DNA from 3 places in the Symbiobacterium sp. genome. Region 3 is predicted to be linked to each of the others. Evidence: riboswitches for the same ligand, from Rfam matches in the RefSeq annotation. Region 3 holds a riboswitch; each other region holds the start of a gene.

Region 1 (5,487 bases), on a different contig from region 3:
CGGTGGACGAGTGCCTCGGCCAGGTGGTGGACGCCCTGCTGGCCAAGGGCGGTGCGGCCATCATCCTCGCCGATCACGGCAACTGCGACCAGATGATCGACTACGAGACCGGCACGCCGCACACCAACCACACGCTGAACCCCGTCCCCTGCATCCTCGTCGACGACCAGCGGCTGACGGCCAAGCTGAAGCCCGGCGTGCTGGCCAACGTGGCGCCGACGCTGCTGGAGATCATCGGCCTGCCCAAGCCGCCGCAGATGGATGCCGATTCGCTGCTGGTGAAAAACGCGGAAGGAGCCTGATTTCCCATGACGACGATCGTGAATGTGCACGCGCGCGAGGTCCTGGATTCCCGCGGCAACCCCACCGTTGAGGTCGAGGTGATGCTCTCCTCCGGCGCGTCCGGCCGGGCGATCGTGCCCTCGGGCGCTTCCACCGGTCAGTTCGAGGCGGTGGAGCTGCGCGATGGCGACAAGTCCCGCTACGGCGGCAAGGGCGTGCTGAACGCGGTCCGGAACGTTAACGAGGTGATCGCCGAGGCGGTTACGGGTCTGGACGCCGCGGATCAGGTGGAACTGGACCAGACGCTGATCCGGCTCGACGGCACCCCCAACAAGGCGAAGCTGGGCGCCAACGCCATTCTGGGCGTCTCGCTGGCCGCCGCCCGCGCCACCGCCGCGGCCCTGGGCATCCCGCTCTACCGCCACGTGGGCGGCCTGAACGCCCGCGTCCTGCCCGTGCCGATGATGAACATCCTGAACGGCGGCAAGCACGCGGACAACAACGTCGACATGCAGGAGTTCATGATCTTCCCCGCCGGGGCCCCGTCGTTCGCCGAGTCGCTGCGCATGGGCGCCGAGGTCTTCCACGCCCTGCGCTCCGTGCTGAAAGCGAAGGGCTACAACACCGCCGTCGGCGATGAGGGCGGTTTCGCGCCCGACCTGAAGTCCAACGAGGAGGCGATCACCGTCATCCTCGAGGCCATCGAGAAGGCCGGGTACAAGCCGGGGCAGGACGTCTTCCTCTGCATGGACGTCGCCTCCTCGGAGCTCTTCCACGACGGCAAGTACGTGCTGGCCGGCGAGGGCAACAAGGTCCTCACCACCGAGCAGCTGATCGACCTGTGGGACAGCTGGACCCGGCAGTACCCGATCGTCTCCATCGAGGACGGCGTGGCCGAGGACGAGTGGGACGCCTGGGTCGAACTCACCCGGCGGCTGGGCGACCGGGTGCAGCTGGTGGGCGACGATTTCTTCGTCACCAACACCAAGCGGCTGTCCCGGGGCATCGAGGCCGGCGCGGCCAACTCCATCCTGGTGAAGGTCAACCAGATCGGCACCCTGACCGAGACGATGGAGGCCGTGGCCATGGCCCACCGGGCGGGCTACACTGCCGTGATGTCCCACCGGTCCGGCGAGACGGAGGACACCACCATCGCCGACCTGGCCGTGGCGCTCAACTGCGGGCAGATCAAGACCGGCGCCCCGTCCCGCACCGACCGGGTGGCCAAGTACAACCAGCTGCTGCGCATCGAGGAGGAGCTGGGCGACGCCGCCATCTTCGCTGGCCTCTCCGTCATCAAGGGCCGGAAGAAGTAGGATTGAGCCCGGCGTCACGTGGGTAGAATGAGGTTGGGCGCCAGACTGGCCGGGCGCCCAACTGGAGGCCGCTGTCGCCGTCCCACCGTACAGATGCCGGCGAAGCGTGGCCTCGCCGCTACCTGATAGCGGAGAGGACCAGCAAGGTTGCGATGACGATGATCGACTGAACCGCTTTGGGTCCAATCTCGATCGTGATCTTCACCATGGCTGGCCCCTCCTTTCCGGGACTGGCCGCCAGCCTCCGCCATCAGGATATCAGACCGGGGTTGCGAAACTTGTCGAAGTTTGGCGGCCCCGGTTCCTGATTGATTGTACGATTCACCGCGATGTGGTACAATTGACAAGCTAACATGGGCAGCAGGAGGGGGTGAAGCAATGACGACATTCGTGCTGGTGCTTCATACCCTGTTTGCGCTTGGCCTGATCTCGACGGTTCTCATGCAGTCCGGCAAGAGCGCGGGCCTCTCCGGTTCCATCGCAGGCGCCGGCGAGCAGATCTTCGGGAAGAAGAAGGGCTTGGACGAGATCCTGAACCGGTTCAGCATGGCCTTCGCTGTGCTCTTTATCCTCACGTCAGTGGTCATGCTCTTCCTGGAGACGCGGGGTTAGTGTTACGCAGCGATATAGGTGCGAAAGGGGGTCGGGCGCAAGTCTGGCCCCTTGTTCGTTTGTGGGGGGTGTGCCATGCCGATCGTCGCCCGCAGCGGTGAGCCGGTGTTCGTCCGGGGCGGTCCGGTCGGTTGCCTGGCCCTGCACGGCTTCGGCGGTTCGCCGGCCGAGATCGGCCCGGTGGTCGCCGCCCTGGCGGAGCGGGGCTACACGGTGGCGGCGCCCGTGCTGCCCGGGCACGGCGGCGCACCGCCGGAACTGGCGCGCACCCGGTTCCGGCACTGGATCCGGGGCGCCGAGCAGGCCCTGGAGCATCTGGAGGCCGAATGTGCGCATGTCCACCTGGTCGGCTTTTCCATGGGCGGGCTGATCGCCCTTCATGTCGCGGCCCGCCGGGAGGTCGGCTCGGTCTGCACCCTGGCGGTTCCCGTCCTTCTGGAAGACCCCGCCCCGCTCATGGATCACCTCGCCCGCTACCTGAACCCGCCTCCCGGCGCCATACGCTCCCTGGTGCGCCTGGCCCGCCTCGTGCGCCGAGACCTGGGACGGGTCACCGCTCCCGTGCTCGCACTGCAGGGCGACCGCGACAGGTGGATCGCACCGGAAAGCGCGGCGTACCTGGTCAGCCACGTGTCCAGCCGCCACGCGGTGTGTCGCGTCCTCGCGGGGCGGGGGCACTTCCTGGCCCTGGAACGCGGCCGGAAGGAGGTCGCGGCGCAGGTGGCAGACTGGATCGCGTCATCCGAAATCGGGTGGAGACCTTAAATGCTGGGTCTATAAACCAAAAGGGCCATCTCCAAATGGCCCTTTCCCCGAATAGACCATTAGCACCCATTCGGGTACGATATTTGTGAAGTCTGTCACAATAGGCGGGTGATCTCTGGTGATCGGACCAGTCCTGCGTCGTGCCAAGGCTGGGCGGCCGCCGAGCCGGCGAGAGATACTGCTGATGCTCCGGGCCGACGAGAGCGAGTACCAGAGCCTGCTGGAGGTGGCCGGACGCATCTGCCGGCAGACGAAAGGCGACCAGCCGTCGCTGCGAACCCTGGTGGACGTGGAGACCGTCGGGAGTCGGGCCCGCGCCCTCGACATCATCGGGAACGCCTGGCAGCAGGGATGCGAGTCCGTCCTGCTGTGCGCGTCGTCGGCATATGAGGCCGTGGAGGAGGTGGCGGTCCTCATCCGGGAGATTCGCACCCACATGGGCATGTGGGTTGCGCTCGGGATGGGCGAGCGTCCCTACGAGGTGTACGCGCTGTGGCGGCAGGCGGGGGCCGAGGAGTATCTCCTGCCCCACGAGTGCAGTAACCCGCAGCTGTACGCCCGGTTGCATCCCGGCCATTCGCCGGCCGAACGCCTCACCCGCTGCCTCTGGCTCCGGGGCCTCAACTACCGCGTGACGGGCGGACTGTGCGTGGGCGTTCCCGGCCAGACCAGTGAGGACGTGGCGGACGACCTGGAAGTGCTGCGGAACGCGGCTTTCACGGGGGTGGTCCTGCGCGCCGCCACGCCGGGGGCCGATGTGCTGCGGGTGCTGGCGATCGCGCGGCTCTGCCTGCCCCGGGCCGACCTGTGGGTGGCCACCGACGATCCCGTTCTGCAGGCCAGGGCCCTCACCTGCGGGGCGAACATCCTGGCCACGACCCACCTGGAGGGCACGGCCCCCCGCGAGCGACTGATGACCCTGATGACGGTCGGATGAGACCAGCAATTACACATTTCCCTGTTGACGGGTGCCACGCACCGTGGTAATGTAAGGCTCAACACAACTACATAGCGTTGACTCTTATCCAGAGTAGGCTGAGGGACTGGCCCGATGACGCCACGGCAACCGGCACGTATCCCGCGTGCAACGGTGCCAATTCCTGGTGGAAGGCACTTGCCTTCCCGAAGATAAGAGGCAGCCGGAAGAACTTGACCTTTTTCTGTGCGCCTCTTTTCGGGCGCACTTTTCTATTGCTGTGCAGTATGGCGGTGATTCCGGGGTGATTGAACTCAAGGACCTCACCAAAGTGTTCAGGCAGAACGGGCAAGAGACGGTGGCGCTGCGGAACGTGAGCCTGCGGGTGCCGAAGGGCGAGATCTTCGGCATCCTGGGGCAGAGCGGCGCCGGCAAGTCGACCCTGATCCGGTGCGTCAACCTGCTGGAGCGGCCGACGTCGGGTGAGGTATGGGTGGACGGGCGTGAGATCACCCGCCTCTCCCCTGCCGAACTGCGGGCGGTGCGCCGGGAGATGGGCATGATCTTCCAACAGTTCAACCTGTTCGACTCCCGCACGGTCGCCGGCAACGTGGCCTACCCCCTGGAAGTGGCGGGCTGGCCCCGGCAGCGCATCAACGAGCGCGTGGCGGAGCTGCTGGCCCTGGTGGGCCTGTCCGACAAGGCCGGCGCCTACCCGGCGCAGCTCTCCGGCGGGCAGAAGCAGCGGGTGGGCATCGCCCGGGCCCTGGCGCTCGGCCCCAAGCTCCTGCTCTCCGACGAGGCGACCTCCGCCCTCGACCCCGACACCACCCGGTCCGTGCTCGACCTGCTGCGCGAGATCAACCGGCGGCTCGGGCTGACCATCCTGCTGATCACACACCAGATGGAGGTCGTGAAACAGGTCTGCGACTCGGTGGCCATTCTGGAGGAAGGACAGCTGGTGGAGCAGGGCCGGGTGCTGGAACTGGTCGGGCGGCCGGGCTCACGGCTGCGGCAGCTCCTCTACGAGCCGTTCCGCGACACGGGTTTTCACGTGAGCCCGCAGGGCGTCCTGGTGGCGCTGTTCTTCGTGGGCCAGTCGGCCGAGGAGCCGCTCATCAGCTCGGTGGTTCGGAATTTCCAGGTGGATGCCAACATCGTGCAGGGTGCCGTCGAGCGCATCGCCGGGACCACCGTGGGCCGGCTGCTGGTGGAGCTCACGGGCCGGCCGGAGGACGTGCAGGCCGCCCTGCAGTACCTGGAGGCGCGCGGCGTCTCACCGGAGGTGATCCAGCGTGGCTGACCTGGGGCCGATGATCTTCAAGGCAACCCTGGAGACGCTTTACATGACGGGGGTTGCGGCCCTGTTCACGCTGCTCTTCGGCGTGCCGCTGGGCGTGCTGCTGGTGATCACCGCCCGGGGCGGGATCTGGCAGGCACCGGCCCTGAACCGCACGCTCGGGGTGCTGGTCAACATCGGGCGCTCCACGCCCTTCGTGATCCTGATGGTGGCCGTGGCCCCGCTCACCCGGGCGATCGTGCATACCTCCATCGGCACCACGGCGGCCATCGTGCCGCTGGTGGTGGCGGCCGTTC
Region 2 (5,487 bases), on a different contig from region 3:
GCCTCGGCAAAGGCCCGCGCCTGGGCGGCGAACTGGGCGTAGGCTGCAGCGAAGGTGAGGTCGCCCAGCGGCTCCACCAGCGCACCCAGAGGCCCCATCGACCCCGCGACCAGGGCCCGACCCGCCGCGGCCTCCCGGGCGCAGCGCACCCCGGCGACGGTGATGTCGTGGCACCGATCCGCGAGGCCGTAGTGGGAGAGCCGGATCGGCGTGGAGCCGAAGGTGTTGGTCTCGATAATCTGCGCCCCGGCCTCCACGTAGGCCCGATGGACGGCCATCACCGCGTCCGGCCGCTCCAGGTTCCACAGGTCCGGGCACGCTCCGGCGGGCAGTCCGTGCGCCTGCAGCATCGTGCCCATCGCTCCGTCGCAGACCAGGACCTCCCGGCCCAGGAGGTCAAGCAGCCCCATCGCATCATCCCCTCCTTCGAATCCGTGCAGTGGCGTCAAGTCCCACGGGGCTCCCGGGCCTGCACCGCTCACCGCACCGCCGTCCGCTTTCCCGGGGCGCACCCCGGCCGGACGGCCCGGGCCTCTTCCGCTTGCCCCGCCCACCTATCCCCGTCGGGGCGCCGCCCCGGTGACCGGCGCCCTGCGGACCCTGTACGGGCAATCCACCTTCGCGCAACGGCTGCAGCCGAGGGCCGGCCGCTCCGGAGCCCCGGCAGGCTGCCAGCCGAACAGCCCGACCAGCGACTTCCGGGGCTGCAGGTAGCACGTCGGCGTGCACGTCACGCCGATCGCCGGCCCGCCGGCCAGTTCCACCAGGCGGATCTGCTCCTCCACCGGCCAGTCGCCGTACCCGGGTGCGTACAGGGGGGTGAGCCCGCCCCCGGTCAGCGTCTCCCGCACCCACTTCGCCAGCCCGTGGACCAGGGCGGAGCCGGCCGCGTCCACGACGGTGGCCAGGGCGTACTCCTCCCGCTGGAACAGTTCTTCGATCAGCCTGTCCACGTCGGGCCCCAGAGTCGCCGCGACCAGGGTGACGCCTTCCGTACCCGCCAGCAGCCTGGCCAGGGTGCGGGAGCGCCAGGCGACTTCCGGGGCGCCGGTGCGCACCCACTCGCCGTCCACGCGGGCGGCGCAGCAGGCCACGCTCGCGGCTGGTGCCGCCGCGTCGCGGGCAAGCCGCATGCCCCTCTCCACCAGTTCCTCGTCCCGCCGGGTGAGGCGGGTGCGCCCCTCCCGGTAGCCCAGGAGGCGCAGCACGTCCTGGGGCGGAAGGGACAGCTGGGCGGCGGGGGGCCGCAGGATCGTATGCGCCAGCATGGCTTCACCCCTCTCGGCGAGACGGCGGGCCTGGGGTGCGGCCCCCGGGCGCTGCCGCGGCCCCGGGCCACTCACCGGCGCCGCAGTCACCGAGCGCCGCAGGCCCCATGATCCGCCTCGCCCGGCACTACTCTCCCTGGCGCCGGGACCGGCGCAGCCCCAGTTCGTCGATGATGTCCAGCACCGCCACGGCCAGGCGCGCACTGTTCATCGGGAAGATGTGCACGCCGTGGACGTGCGGGCCGATCTCCCGCAGGAGTTCAGCCACGAGCCGCAGGCCCTCCTCCTCGCCCCGGTCGCGCATCCGGTCGAGGATGGGGTCGGGGACCACGATGCCGGGCACGTCCCGGTTCATGCGCAGGGCGAAGTCGTAGCTCTTCAGGGGCAGGATGCCGTACAGGATGGGGATCCGCACCCGCCCCGCCAGCTTCGCCTGGAAGCGCTCCAACTGCCGCGGGTCGAAGATGGGCTGGGTCTGCGCAAAGTGTGCCCCCGCCTCGACCTTCTGCTCCAGCCGTGAAACCTCGGCCTCCAGGTCCGCCGCGGCGGGGTTGCAGGCGCAGCCGATGGCGAAGTCGGTGGGGTGATCCAGCGCACCCCCGGAGAGCGTCTGCCCGCGGTTGAGGGTGGCCGCCAGGCGGATCAGCCCGATCGTATCCACCTCGAAGACGCCGCGGGCCCCGGGGTGGTCGCCCTGCTCGGGGTTGTCGCCCCGCAGGGCCAGGATGTTGCGGACCCCCAGCCCCGCCGCCCCCAGCAGTTCCGCCTGCAGACCGATCACGTTGCGGTCGCGGGTGGTCAGGTGGAAGATCGCCTCCACCTGACCGTCCCGCTGCAGCAGGTGCGCCAGGGTGATGGGGCTCATCCTGACGTTGGCCATCGGGCAGTCGGCCACGTTCACCGCGTCGACCCTGTCGGCGAAGCGGCGCACCCGCTCCAGGGTCTTTGTCACGCTCGCCCCCCGGGGCGGGTCGATCTCCACCGTCACGCAGAAGGCACCCTGCTGCAGCCTGTTCAAGAGCCGTGCCACATGTCTCGCCTCCCCAGCCCGGATGTGCCGCCCGGGCCCCCATACACAAAGAACCCTTCGAGAACGAAGGGTTCGCAGACAGTTCGCTGCGCCCGCTTCATCTCTCGGACCCGCCGTCCGCTGGAATTGGCACCGTTCTCCGCCCGGAGCCGGTTGCCGTGGCATCACAGGGCCAGTCCCTCCGCCACTCTCGATGAATCGAGCAGGGTATGGATTTGTTAGAGCCCAGTATAACAATCCCTGAGCGGTGGGGCAAGACCACTCACAGGAGTCCGTCGAGGAGTCCGGCGGGGTCCAGCGGCTCGCCGTCGTGCCGGAGCTCGAAATGCAGGTGCGGACCCGTCACCTGGCCGGTGGCGCCCACGCTGCCGACGCGCGCCCCGCGGGTCACCCGCTCCCCCTCCCGCACCGCCACCCCGGAGAGGTGAGCGTACACGCTGGCCAGCCGCCCCCCGTGGTCGATCACGACGATCTGCCCATACGCGGGAAGGGAGGCGACGACGAGCACCACGCCGTCCAGGCAGGCGACCGCAGGGGCCCCTTCCGGCGCCCCGATGTCAACCCCCGCATGCAGCCGAAGCCGCCTCAGCACGGGGTGCAGGCGAAGGCCATACCCAGACGTGACCTCGGTGTACCCCGGGACCGGCCAGACCGGGTCGCCTTGCGGAGTCGGGGCGAGTTCTTCCTGGCGCTCCCGGATCCAGCGGCCGATTTCCTGCACCTCCCGGCCCGGGTCCACGGCTGCGGCGGGCCGGGCGCCCCAGACGGCCAGTGCGACGGCCCCAAGGAGGAGCGCCGTGCGTAAGCGTTTGCGGATGTGCAAGGCAGGCATCTCCCTTCGCGTTGCTACATGCCTACCATAGCGCACCGACCTTACCGCCGCTTCACCTGCGGCTTACGGGTTTCTTAAGGCGTCTCACGACGGGGTCCGCGACCCGCTGCGCCGCTCGGAGGTCTGATCCCGCAGCGCATCCGGCCCCTGCGCAACGTCTCCCTGGCGCACGCCCGGACGGTGCCGGGGACCGGGCCGGCCAGCCGGGCATTCAGAAATAGGGGGAAAATCAGCCCCCTATTTTTGCCCAATTAGGGGGAATTCTTGCCCCCTATCGCGGCGCATCCATACCCCCCGGGAGTAGATCCGGCCCGTCAACACCCCTCGACGGGCTCTTGCGGGAGACGTGTTCACCCCTCGGGACAGCAAAAACCCCTACTCCGGGGCAAATAGGGGGCAGAAATTCCCCCGATCTCGGGGAAAATACCGGTCCTTTTTTCCCTCTATCTCCGAAGACGCCTTCCTACCCCCCCTCCGAACCCAACTCGGAGGGAAGGCGTCTCACTGCCGGCGCGCAGAATGGGCGTCGGGGCGCACGACGCCTCGGCCACGGCGGAACGGAGCCCCGACACGGCAGCCGGGCTTCCGTGGACGCCGCCACAGAAACCCGGCCGCAACGACCTCGTCTCGATGTGGGTTGCCATATCGCATCGCACTCGGGGGCATCCGCCCACGCCGTCCCATCTCTCCTGGCCTGGGCGCTGTCCTCCGCGCTCTGGCGCACCCGACCGGGGGACGTGTCACATTCCGACGCCCCAGACCGGGGACGCTGCGAGCGTTGCAGCGTGCGGCCTCGCCCGGGCCAGAGACGTTCGTCGATCACCCCGCCGATCCGGGGAGCGCCTGGTATCCCGCGTGGGCGCCCATGGGCAGCCGGATCTCGAACACGGTGCGCTCGGTCTCGTTGATCGCCCGCACGCTGCCGCCGTGGAGCGTGACGATGTTCTTCACGATGGCCAGTCCAAGGCCGGCGCCGCCGGTCTGGCGGGACCGGGAGGTCTCGCCCCGGTAGAAACTGTCGAAGATGCGGTCGAGCAGGTGCACCGGGATCGGGTTGCCGCGGTTCGCAACCCGCATGAGCACCGCCCGCTCAGCCTCCCGCACCTCCAGCTCGAGCTCGACCACCTTGCCCTCCTTTCCGTAGCGGATGGCGTTGGAGATGAGGTTCTCCAGCGCCCGCACCAGCAGGTCGGGGTCTGCGGTGATGGTCACCCGGTCGGGGGGTAGCTTCAGGCGGTACTCCATCCCCGCGGCGCGCAGGGCGGGGACGAACTCCTCCGCCACCTGCTCCAGGAGTTCCGCCGGGTTGATGGCCACCGGCCGCAGCACGATGCCCCCGTGGCTGGTGCGGGTGAACTCGAAGAGCTGGTCGATCAGCCGCTTCAGCTGCTTCGCTTTTTCATAGGCCATGTCGACGTAGTAGCGCAGCTCCACCTCGTCCCGATACCGGTCCTCGTCGATGAGCTGCAGGTATCCGAGCACCGACGTCAGAGGGGTCCTCAGGTCGTGCGAGACGGCGGTGATCAGCTCGTAGCGGGCCTGATTCGCCCGCCGCTCCCCTTCGATCGCCGATTTCACCTGCCGCGCCATGGCCGTCAGGTTCTGCCCCAGGACGCCCAGTTCGTCGGGCTGCCGGTAAGGGAGCGCGACGTCGTAGTTGCCGTGCGCCACTTCCTGCATCGCCCGGCTCATGGCCTCGATATAGCGGACCAGCGGCTGGCTGAGCACGACGTACCAGATGAAGAGCAGTACGACACCGGTGGCCAGCATCACGGGCCAGGTCCCGACCGTTCTGGCCAGGAAGGTCAGCAGGGCCTCGACCGGTCGGAACGTGTTGCCCACCGCCACCGCGATGGCCAGCAGCGCGAGAGTGGAGGCGGCGGCCAGCAGGCCGCTGGCAGCGAACGTAAGGATGAGCTGCCAGCGCAGGCTCAGCGCAGCCTTAGTTCTCAATTTTGTAACCGACCCCCCAGACGGTCTTGATCAGCGTGGGGTGACTGGGGTCGTCCTCCACCTTCTCCCTCAGCCGGCGGATGTGGACCATCACCGTGTTGTTGGACTGGAAGTACCGTTCCTTCCAGACCCGTTCGAAGATCTCCTCCGAACTGAAGACCCGTCCGGGGTGCGATGCCAGCAGCAGGAGGATCTCGAACTCGGTGGGCGTGAGGTCCACCTCCCGCCCGTCCTTCGTCACGGAGCGACCCGCCCGGTCGATCTCCACGCCGCCCACCGTGATCACGTCCGGCTGACGGGCCGAAGCGGGATTCAGCGTGAGGTAGCGGCGCAGCTGCGCCTTCACCCGGGCCATCAGCTCCAACGGGTTGAAGGGCTTGGTGAGGTAGTCGTCAGCGCCGATC
Region 3 (5,487 bases):
GATGCAGGCCGCCTGGTTGTAGCCGCGCTCCCGCTGGCGGCTCGTGTGCAGCGGGATCGGGATGATCACCTCCGGCGGGTCGGTTACACGGGCGGCCAGCCGCTCGCCCAGGGCCCGGGCCAGGGCCTGCCGCCCCCGGAACTTCGCATGGTGCACCGCCGTGCGCAGGGCGCCGCGGTGCAGGCCCAGGGCCCAGACGCGCCCGAAGGGCGGCGGCTCCACGCACTCCACGCAGAGCCCCCACCCCCCGGTGATGGGGCGGCTGCAGTTGGCACACAGGCGCACGTCCGGCCCGAAGGGCATCGCCGCCCAGCAGTGGTCGCACACCGGCACGGTCTCCGCAATGGTGGCCAGCGGCGGCAGTGTGTACGCCAAGGGCCCGCCGCAGGTCACGCACGTGCTCCGCTGCGGCCAGAGGAGGGTCACCAGCCCCTCGACAACGGTTTTCCACAACGCGGTTCACCCCCGGGCGCACTTCGCCGCGGGGGTTGTGTTATCCTTCTTTTTCCAGATTTCGTCCCAGCTCCACCACCACGACACGCGGGGACTCCGCCGCCGCCACCGCCCGGGCGATGGCCTCCTCCCGGGGCAGGTGGCCCAGTTCCAGCACGGGCACGTGTCCGAGGCGCCGGGCCAGCCGGGCCAGCACCGCAGCGGATTCGTCCCGCGAGCCCAGGTCCACCAGCACCAGCTCCGCGTCCACCTCCCGGGCGAACTGGAGCACGGCGTCCTCCAGCCATTCCGCCTGGTCGCGCACCAGCACCACGTAGGCCACCGGCTCGGCGGCGGAGCGGATGCGGCCGATCAGCTCCGCCACCTGCGCCGCGGCGCTCACCGCGCCGTAGGCCGCCAGGGCCAGCATGCCCCAGAAGAGACCTTCCCGCACCGCCACCCCCTCCTGATGGGTAGGGTATGAAGCAGAACCGGGAGGAGGTGCGAGGGAGGCGCTCAAGCGGGCAGAGTATTGAAAAAAAGCACGCCGGCGATCGCGCGGCGTGCTTTTTGCTTGCGGTTACAGGCCCGCCAGCTGGCGGATGGCATCGACCCGGTCGGTGCGCTCCCAGGGCAGATCCAGGTCGGGGCGGCCGAAGTGGCCGTAAGCAGCGGTCTGCCGGTAGATCGGGCGGCGCAGGTTCAGGTCGCGGATGATGGCGCCCGGCCGCAGGTCGAAGACCTCCTTCACGATCTCGGCAATCCGGTCGTCGGGAAGCCTCCCCGTCCCGAAAGTGTCCACGAGGACGGAGACCGGATGGGCGACGCCGATGGCGTAGGCCACCTGGACCTCGCAGCGGGTCGCCAGGCCGGCGGCCACGAGGTTCTTCGCCACCCAGCGGGCGGCGTAGGCGCCGGAGCGGTCGACCTTGGTCGGGTCCTTGCCCGAGAAGGCGCCGCCGCCGTGACGGGCGTAGCCGCCGTAGGTATCCACGATGATCTTGCGGCCGGTCAGCCCCGTGTCGCCCTGCGGGCCGCCCACCACGAACCGCCCGGTGGGGTTGATGAAGTAACGGGTCCGGTCGTCCAGCAGGCGGGGGTCGATCACCTCGTGGATGACGTTTTCGATGATGTCCTTGCGGATCTGCTCCTGGGTCGTGTCCGGGTCGTGCTGGGCAGAGATCACGATGGTATCGATGCGCCGCGGGCGCCCGTCCTCGTACTCCACCGTCACCTGGGTCTTGCCGTCGGGCCGCAGGTAGGGCAGGGTGCCGTTCTTGCGCACCTGCGCCAGCCGCCGGGCCAGGCGGTGGGCGACGCTGATGGGCATCGGCATCAGCTCGGGCGTCTCGTCGCAGGCGAACCCGAACATCATCCCCTGGTCGCCCGCGCCGATCTCCAGCTCCTTCTCCTCTACCTTGCCGCGCACCTCGATCGCCACGTCCACGCCCTGGGCGATGTCCGGCGACTGCGGGTCGATCGCGGTCATCACGCCACAGGTCGAGCCGTCAAAGCCGTACTTGGCCCGGGTGTAGCCAATGTCGCGCACCACGTCGCGCACGAGGCCGGGGATGTCCACCCACGCCTCGGTGGTGATCTCGCCGGAAACGATCACCAGGCCCGTGGTCAGCAGGGTTTCACAGGCCACCCGCGACCTGGGATCGACCGCCAGGAGGGCGTCCAAAATCGCGTCGGAAATCTGGTCGGCCATCTTGTCCGGATGCCCTTCGGTGACAGACTCAGAGGTGAAGAGATACCGCCCCTTCTGCTGAACCATGTTCGTCCGTTACCTCCTCGGTGGGTGCGGCGCTCGGGCGTCCGCGATCGCACACATCAAAAACCCCCTTCGGAACGAAGAGGGTTGGATGGCGCTGCGCTTCCCTCTTATCTCCCGGTAGTGTACCCGGCTGGAATTGGCACCTTGCCTGGCTGCCCAGGCGGTTGCCGAAGCTTCATCGGGCCAGTCCCTCCGCTTCTCTCGATAAGAGTATTCTGTTCTACGTGCTATGCTAGAATACCACCGCCCGCTCTGAGTGTCAAGCAAGACTGGTGCTCACCAGAACCACCAGGTTGATCAGCCCGTGCACGAAGACGGCGGGCCAGACGGAGCCGGTCCGTTCGTAGGCCCATGCGAACACCAAGCCGCACACCAGCGCGACCGGCAGGACGTTCCAGGTGGGCCAGTGGGCAACTGCAAAGACGAGCGCGCTCAGCAGCATGGCCCACCCCGCACCGGTGCGGGTACGGAACCAACGGTAGAGAAAGCCCCGGTAGAACACTTCCTCATACACAGGCGAGATCACGCAGGCGGAGACGAAGGCGACCGTCACGGTCACCAGGCTCATGTTGGCGCGCAAGCCCTCGGTCTTCGCGTTCGCGTAGGTGTTGCCGACCAGGCGGGTGAGCTCCATGGCCAGGATGCTCCCGGCCAGTGCGATGACCGTCCAGAGCAGGATCAGCCCCCACGTGCGGGCGGGGAAAGGCCGCAGCCCGACCTCGCACCACGGGAGGCGCCGGGGGCGCAGCGCCACAAGATAGAGGCCGCCGATCAGAACCAGCGCGATGGTCAGCCCGGTCAGGGTCCCGGAAACCACGGGGTTCGCGCTCCACTGTTCGTACAACCCCTGCAGTCCCCGCTTGACCACCGCCATGACGAACACGAACTCCAACAGGAGGAGGGCCACCAACTCCCTCCAGCCCCAGGGATCCCCTCGCCGCCAATCTGGCTGAGACATGCTTTCTCCCCTTTCGCCAGATTGGCATTATAGCAATTACTCCGCCTCCCGGACAACGGCCTCGTCGACCAGCGCGAACTTCAGCGTGGCCTCCGCCTTCAGCTCGTCCCCCACGAACGCCTTTCCCCTGCCGACGCCCAGCCCCCGGCGGATGCCCACCAGCTCTACCTCCAGGCGCAGCTGGTCCCCGGGCAGCACGGGCTTGCGGAAGCGGGCGTCGTCGATGCCGGCGAAGAGCGGCACCTTGCCGGCGTGCTCCGGCTGCGAGAGTACCGCCACAGCACCCGCCTGCGCCATGGCCTCGAGGATCAGCACCCCCGGAAAAATCGGGTTGCCGGGGTAGTGACCCTGGAAGACCGGCTCGCCGGCCGACACGTTCTTCACCGCCACCACGCGGCGGCCCGGTTCCAGCTCCAGCACCCGGTCGATCAGGAGCATCGGGTACCGGTGCGGGATGATGGCCATGATCTCCCTGATGTCCAGCGGATACGCCCCCCTGATAAGTGGAATTCTTATGTTGAGTATTCCCCCGAATGCGCCTCCTCTCCTCTCCGGGAGCGAGACTTGACGCGGGCCGCCATAGGCGGTACGATTACCCCACGGGGTATGGCTCGCAACAGCGGAGGTGTTGCATCGCATGATTCAGATCACCCCGGAAGCCGCCGCCGAGATCTCCCGGCGCCTTGCGGACAAGCCGGAGAAGGTGGGCTTCCGCATCTTCGTACAGGGTTTCGGCTGAGGCGGTCCCAGTTTGGGACTGGCTCTGGAAGAGCCGAGCGACACGGACGAGACGATCGTGAACGAGGGCGTGCGCGTCTACCTGGATCAGCGGGTGGCGCACTGGTTCGACGGGGCCGTGCTGGACTTCAAGCCCGACGAGTGGGGCGGCGAGTTCACCTTCAGCCACCCCGACGTGAGCCGGTGCTAGCGATGTCGCCGAGCGACCATGATGACGAGGGGAGCGGAACTCCGCTCCCCTCGCTGCATGACGGGGACTACCTGCACCAGTGCTTTGGTGCTATCGGGAAGATCCATCTCGGGAGTGATGGCGCCCTCCGCCCCCACCCATTATTCTGAGGGTAGTTCCCGCGCATGCATTTCACCGCCGAAAAACGACATTTCGCCGGTGAAAAACAGCATTTCACCGGAGTGCATATACAATTTGCACAACCGGCTCACCAGGAGGACGATCATGATCGCATGGGAAGGCTTCCGGCCCGGCCGCTGGCAGCGGCACATCGACACCCGTGACTTCATCCAGCAGAACTACCGCCCCTACGAGGGCGATGCCTCTTTTCTGACCGGTCCCACCGAGCGCACCAAGGCCCTGTGGGAGAAGGTCTTCGCCATCTTCAAGGAAGAGCAGGCCAAGCATGGCCCCCTGAAGGTGGACACGTCCACCCCCGCTGGCATCCTCTCCCACGCCCCCGGCTACGTGGACCGGGACCTGGAGCTGATCGTCGGCCTGCAGACCGACGAGCCCGGCAAGCGGACCTTCTATCCGGCCGGCGGCTGGCGCATGGTGGAGGAGTCCATGAAGGCCTACGGCTACCAGCCCGAGGAGCGCTGGCGCACCATCTACACCAAGTACCGCAAGACCCACAACCAGGGCGTGTTTGACGCGTACACTCCCGAGATGCGCGCCGCCCGCCACAACCACATCATCACCGGTCTGCCCGACGCCTACGGCCGGGGCCGCATCATCGGCGACTATCGCCGCGTGCCGCTGTACGGCGTCGACCGGCTGATTGAGGAGAAGCAGCGGGAGAAGGCGGCCACCGAGCCCTGGACCATGGACGAGGAGACCATCCGCCTGCGCGAGGAGCTGACCGAGCAGATCAACGCCCTCAAGGAGCTGAAGGAACTCGGCAACTGGTATGGCCTCGAGCTGGGCCGGCCGGCAGAGAACGCCCACGAGGCCGTGCAGTGGCTCTACATGGGCTACCTCGGCGCCATCCGGGAGCAGAACGGCGCCGCCATGTCCATCGGCCGCATCTCCACCTTCCTGGACATCTACATCGAGCGCGACCTCGAGCGGGGCCTCATTGACGAGGCCGGCGCCCAGGAGCTGGTGGACCAGCTGATCATCAAGCTGCGGCAGGTGGCCTTCCTGCGCACCCCCGAGTACAACGAGCTGTTCAGCGGCGATCCCACCTGGGTCACCGAGTCCATCGGCGGCATGGGCCTGGACGGCCGCACCCTGGTCACCAAGACCTCGTTCCGCTTCCTGCAGACCCTCTACAACCTGGGCCCCGCACCCGAGCCGAACCTGACCGTGCTCTGGTCGCACCGTCTGCCCGAAGGGTTCAAGAAGTTCTGC

What was found. A riboswitch is a leader RNA that binds a small molecule or an ion and turns the genes downstream of it on or off. The one in region 3 is predicted to bind S-adenosylmethionine.
Region 1: another riboswitch for S-adenosylmethionine. It lies ahead of AB2385_RS12025 (methionine ABC transporter ATP-binding protein); the one in region 3 lies ahead of metK (methionine adenosyltransferase).
Region 2: another riboswitch for S-adenosylmethionine. It lies ahead of AB2385_RS01535 (methylenetetrahydrofolate reductase); the one in region 3 lies ahead of metK (methionine adenosyltransferase).

What each region holds. Positions count from the first base shown of each region.
Region 1 covers NZ_JBFNEH010000037.1:6,527-12,013, reverse strand. The annotation lists gene gpmI (2,3-bisphosphoglycerate-independent phosphoglycerate mutase) at 1-302, shown strand, start outside; gene eno (phosphopyruvate hydratase) at 309-1,598, shown strand; gene secG (preprotein translocase subunit SecG) at 1,977-2,210, shown strand; gene AB2385_RS12035 (alpha/beta hydrolase) at 2,286-2,975, shown strand; gene AB2385_RS12030 (hypothetical protein) at 3,160-3,912, shown strand; SAM riboswitch class I at 3,994-4,110, shown strand; gene AB2385_RS12025 (methionine ABC transporter ATP-binding protein) at 4,196-5,194, shown strand; gene AB2385_RS12020 (methionine ABC transporter permease) at 5,187-5,487, shown strand, end outside.
Region 2 covers NZ_JBFNEH010000003.1:40,658-46,144, reverse strand. The annotation lists gene AB2385_RS01545 (homocysteine S-methyltransferase family protein) at 1-410, opposite strand, end outside; gene AB2385_RS01540 (hypothetical protein) at 555-1,268, opposite strand; gene AB2385_RS01535 (methylenetetrahydrofolate reductase) at 1,396-2,298, opposite strand; SAM riboswitch class I at 2,393-2,498, opposite strand; gene AB2385_RS01530 (M23 family metallopeptidase) at 2,561-3,121, opposite strand; gene AB2385_RS01525 (sensor histidine kinase) at 3,950-5,083, opposite strand; gene AB2385_RS01520 (response regulator) at 5,073-5,487, opposite strand, start outside.
Region 3 covers NZ_JBFNEH010000002.1:84,459-89,945, reverse strand. The annotation lists gene AB2385_RS01165 (ComF family protein) at 1-453, opposite strand, end outside; gene AB2385_RS01160 (hypothetical protein) at 494-886, opposite strand; gene metK (methionine adenosyltransferase) at 1,013-2,209, opposite strand; SAM riboswitch class I at 2,314-2,420, opposite strand; gene AB2385_RS01150 (lysostaphin resistance A-like protein) at 2,469-3,116, opposite strand; gene fabZ (3-hydroxyacyl-ACP dehydratase FabZ) at 3,204-3,650, opposite strand; gene AB2385_RS01140 (hypothetical protein) at 3,919-4,095, shown strand; gene pflB (formate C-acetyltransferase) at 4,360-5,487, shown strand, end outside.